2 regions of the Pantoea phyllosphaerae genome follow, and region 2 is predicted to be linked to the other one. Evidence: predicted binding sites of a transcription regulator. Region 2 holds the regulator's gene; the other holds the start of a gene.
The links. The regulator CRP, encoded in region 2, controls carbon source genes, mostly activating them, when cyclic AMP is high. The targets are predictions, from matches to a motif close to ATGTGANNNNNNTCACAT.

Region 1: a site for CRP is predicted at 1,425-1,442, ahead of ACR6A7_RS00180 (YfcZ/YiiS family protein). Genes of this name have one in related genera too.

The regions. Positions count from the first base shown of each region.
Region 1 covers NZ_JBPFDE010000001.1:29,846-32,248, forward strand. Annotated here, with positions in the region: gene fadL (long-chain fatty acid transporter FadL) at 1-1,172, opposite strand, end outside; gene ACR6A7_RS00180 (YfcZ/YiiS family protein) at 1,534-1,830, shown strand; gene fadI (acetyl-CoA C-acyltransferase FadI) at 1,992-2,403, shown strand, end outside.
Region 2 covers NZ_JBPFDE010000006.1:221,828-224,230, forward strand. Annotated here, with positions in the region: gene ACR6A7_RS10790 (YccS/YhfK family putative transporter) at 1-794, opposite strand, end outside; gene crp (cAMP-activated global transcriptional regulator CRP) at 853-1,485, opposite strand; gene ACR6A7_RS10800 (OsmC family protein) at 1,786-2,190, shown strand; gene ACR6A7_RS10805 (phosphoribulokinase) at 2,359-2,403, opposite strand, start outside.

The DNA of each region.
Region 1 (2,403 bases), on a different contig from region 2:
ACATCGACAGAGGCGTCGTCGTTAAAGGCGTACGAGGTGCCAGCGCTCAGCCAGAGACGATCCTGATCGGGGATTGAGATAGAGCGCTTGTCCGCCGGAACCGGACTGTCATCAAAGGCGATGCCGGTACGGAAAGTCCAGTTCTGATCGTAATAGTAGGTGGTGCCCAGCGCGATACGGTAGGCATCCTTGAAGCTCTCATCTTTATAGAACAGCGTCTGGCCGCTCGAGCCGGTCGCCTTAAGCTCCTGGAACTGGCTCCAGCTGGTGTAGGCCAGGCTATAGTGCACCGCCCACTGCGGCGCCACTTTATGCCAGCCGGAGACTTCCCACATCTCCGGCAGGTTTAGCGTCAGCGCGCCCGGAATGGTGGAGCCGCCGGTGGCGTAAGGAAGCCCTAAATTGGCCGCCTGGTTGATGCGGTTAATCGCTGTCGGCAGGCTGCTCTTATAGTCGCCGTCGAAATCGACTTTCACTTCCGAGCGATAGCTCAGACCAAAGCGGTTATTTTTATCCACCTCATAAAGTATGCCCGCGTTCCAGCCGTAGCCCCACTCGTCGCCTTTCAGATGGGCCACCTGGGTATCCGCCGGGATACGCAGCGCCGCCCCCGACTCGCCCGCGTAGCGCTCAATCTTGGCGCGCGCATAAACCGCATCGAAGCCGACGCCGAAGCTGAAGTGCTCGTTAAGACGATAGGCGGTGCTGAGGTTGAGGTTGGCGGTCATCAGATCGGTCTTGCCGCCGTAGCCGCCAGCGGTATAGCCGTCGTTGAATTCCGTCGCCAGACCGTAGTTTGAGGTGGCGGATGCGCCAATCCACCATTGATCGTTAATCGGCTGCACATAGTGAATATTTGGCACCCACTGCGTCGGCGCGATATTGCTGGCATCGAGGCTGCGGCCGGTCGGGCTATTGCCGGTAATATCGACATCGGGATCGATAAAGACCGCGCCGACAGAAAACATCGGACGATCCATCAGCGCCATGGTCGCCGGGTTGCGGCTGGCGGAGGCAGCAGTATCGCCCATCGCGCCCTCGCCGGAATAGGCGCGGCCCAGACCGGCAGAGGAGAATTCGTTAAGCTGAAATCCCGCTGCGTATACGTGTGAAGAAACAAGCGCCACTGCAGCCGCCACGGCTGACTTTGCAAACAGGTTTTTATGGCTCATGACCACAACCTCATCTGAATTATTATTAAACTGTAATTGTTACATCGCGTAACAAGGGACGGCGGATTGTAGGGACTGACCAGAAGCTGACAAATCAGACCAGTGCGGCAAGTATAGGTCTGACCTGTGTAGATGTTGCAATATTGTTTTTAAAATATTTCTGAATTGATCCGCAAAATTTCGATCCGCTTAACAAAACCGGCGGGGCAGAGCGTAGCATACCGACTCTAATTTGTTTTGGATCAAATTTTATTGTGATATTCGTCACTTAGCGCCTCTGACATAGCGCATTTCAAACCGGGGGCGTAAAATTTCGGGCGTCAATCCAGCTCGCCCACAGATTTATGTCCAGGAGAACGCAATGACCAATACCATGAATAAATGCAGCGCCAATGAAACCGCTGCCTGCTGCTGCGTGGATGTCGGCACCGTGATGGATAACAGCGACTGCACCGCCAGCTGGTCAGAATGGTTTGCGCAGCGCAGTGAGGCGGAGGCCAAACTGGCGAGCCTGACGGAAAAGGCGCGGCAGATTGAGTCGGATCCTTGTCAGATCGACGCCCGCTTTGACGAGCGCGACAACGGCGTGCAGCTGGATATCGATTTCACCTTCGCCTGCCAGGCCGAAACCCTGATTTTTCAGCTGGGCCTGCGCTAACCCTCTGAACGCCGTTGCTAAACGGCGTTTTCTATTTTCGTGTTTTCCCTCGCACTTTTTTTCTTTCCTGATTGGCGGCGCGCCCGCTTGTCGTTAACACTGTGGATCAGGTCAGACCTCTCAGGGCGATGGCGCCCGGTCAACATTCACAGGTGAAACAGATGAGCAAAGCGCAGCCGTTGCTGACGCGTGCGGGCGATCGCATCGCCATTACTCACGGACTCCGTACGCCGTTCCTGCGTCAGGCGACAGGTTTTCATGGCATTCCTGCCGTGGAACTGGGCCGGATGGTGATAAGCGAACTGATGGCGCGCAGCGAACTCCCGGTCGAGACGGTAGAGCAGCTGGTGTTCGGCCAGGTGATCCAGATGCCGGAAGCGCCCAATATCGCGCGGGAAATCGTGCTCAGCAGCGGGCTGAGCGTGCATACCGACGCCTACAGCGTCAGCCGCGCCTGCGCCACCAGCTTTCAGGCGGTCGCCAACGTGGCGGAAAGCCTGATGGCGGGCACCATCCGCGCGGGTATTGCGGGCGGCGCGGACTCCTCATCGGTATTGCCAATCGGCGTCAGCA
Region 2 (2,403 bases):
ATCACCGCTTCCGCATGGCTGCGCTCTACCAGCTTCTGCACCTCTTCCGGCTGATGCAGGCTGACGGAGATATGCTCCTGCAGGTCGAGCGCCACCTGGAACGCGCGCGTCAGACGTTTATGGCTGTTGTCGCGGCTGGCGGAGAGCATATGCATCTGCTGATAACAGGTATTGATCAGATCGACCGCTTTCTGCTGGCGCGCCAGCAGCGGCGGCAGCGCCTTTTCCGGGTCGGTAAGCTGGGTCAGCAGGGTATATTTCGCGTCGCAGTAGTCCGCCAGCTCGCGGTAGATCAGGCTCAGGGTTTCGCGCATCGGCTGCTCTTTCCAGAGCCAGAACCAGAACCAGTTAAAGAGTCCGTACCAGAGCGTGCCGCCGATATAGAGCAGCGGTGGCACATAGATTGGCATGCGGCCGATCAGGCTCAGGGTAAAGATGGCCGCCACCAGCGTGCCGGAGAGCAGACGGCCGTGCAGCGGGCTGATTTCGCCGGTGACGCCCAGCAGCAGCGGCAGGGCAAAGAGCACCGCAGGCAGCGGTACCCCTTTCAGGGTTAATAGCTGGATGAGAAAGCTGCCGAGCGCGAACAGCGAGCCGCCGACGATCAGACGTTTGAAGAAGCGTTTATGGGGCGTATCCAGGCCCGCCACGTTGCAGCAGGCGGGAACCAGAGAGAAGAGCAGCCCTTTTTGCAGATCGCCGAATAACCAGCCGAGCGCCACCGGAATGCAGAGCACCAGCGTCTGCCGCAGGGCATAGTTAACTTCGGGGTGATAGATGATTCGGCGCCACATCACTTCACTAAAAGCAGTAGCGGCGTAACGGTGACATCACGCCGTGTATGAGAGGAAATCAGCGGGTGCCGTAAACGACAATGGTTTTGCCGTGTGCGGAAATCAGATTCTGGTCTTCCAACATTTTCAAAATGCGGCCCACGGTTTCGCGCGAGCAACCAACGATTTGGCCAATTTCCTGACGAGTAATTTTGATTTGCATGCCGTCGGGATGCGTCATGGCGTCTGGCTGCTTCGCCAGGTTAAGCAGGGTTTGTGCAATACGTCCGGTCACGTCGAGGAAAGCTAAATTGCCCACTTTTTCCGATGTAACCTGCAGACGGCGCGCCATCTGCGAAGAGAGACGCATTAAAATATCCGGATTCACCTGGATAAGCTGGCGGAATTTCTTGTAGGAAATTTCCGCTACTTCGCACGCGGTTTTCGCACGTACCCAGGCGCTGCGCTCCTGACCTTCTTCAAACAGGCCAAGCTCACCGATAAAATCACCCTGATTCAGGTAAGAGAGGATCATCTCTTTGCCCTCTTCATCTTTGATCAGCACCGCAACGGAACCTTTCACGATGTAGTAGAGGGTTTCAGCCTTCTCACCCTGATGAATCAGCGTACTTTTGGATGGATATTTGTGAATATGGCAATGGGACAGGAACCATTCGAGTGTAGGGTCTGTTTGCGGTTTGCCGAGAACCATTCGCTATTATCCTCTATTGTAATCGTGCCCAAAACGCGGGGGGATTAATCCCTGCCAGGCGATGAAAGCTTCAAGCGTTTCTCCTGAAGGAGATTATTCGGGCCTTATTTTGCGCCAGGCGCTTGATGTGTCCCGTCTTCGTCCTTAACAGAACGAACTATTTTCAGCACTGTTTGTAGCACAGCTTTTGCCGACTGTCTTCTGTTGTCTCGCTTCAGCAGAGGGGGGATTACTCTGGATTGCTGTTTGTCAGGCGAACGCGTACTCTGGCGGCAAACGGGCTATTCTTGAGGTGGAAACATGCAGGCAAGAGTGAAGTGGGTCGAAGGATTAACCTTTCTCGGTGAGTCGTCGTCAGGGCATCAGATCCTGATGGACGGCAACTCGGGCGATAAAGCGCCCAGTCCGATGGAGATGGTGCTGATGGCCGCGGGCGGCTGCAGCGCCATCGACGTGGTCTCTATTTTGCAAAAAGGCCGTAACGATGTGGTGGACTGCGAGGTGAAACTCACCTCGGAGCGTCGTGAAGAGGCGCCGCGCCTGTTTACCCATATCAATCTGCATTTCGTGGTGACCGGCAAGGCGCTGAGCGATAAAGCGGTGGCGCGCGCGGTGGATCTCTCGGCGGAGAAGTACTGTTCGGTGGCGTTAATGCTGGGCAAGGGCGTAGAGATGACCCACAGCTACGAAGTGGTCGCGCTGTAAAACGTAAACTTTTTGGCAAGGTGCTCACGCGGGTGAGAGGGGCCGATCGCAACGTCGCTCAAGGCATCCATGCTCGCTCGGCCCGCGACATCCCTGTCGCGGGACGCTTTGCTCTTCTGCCCATCTCGCCCGCGTTTTACGCTTATGAGCCGTCTACTCATTGTTTGGTCAGGCGATCTGTTTGCCTTCCATCAGCCGCTGCACCAGCGGCGC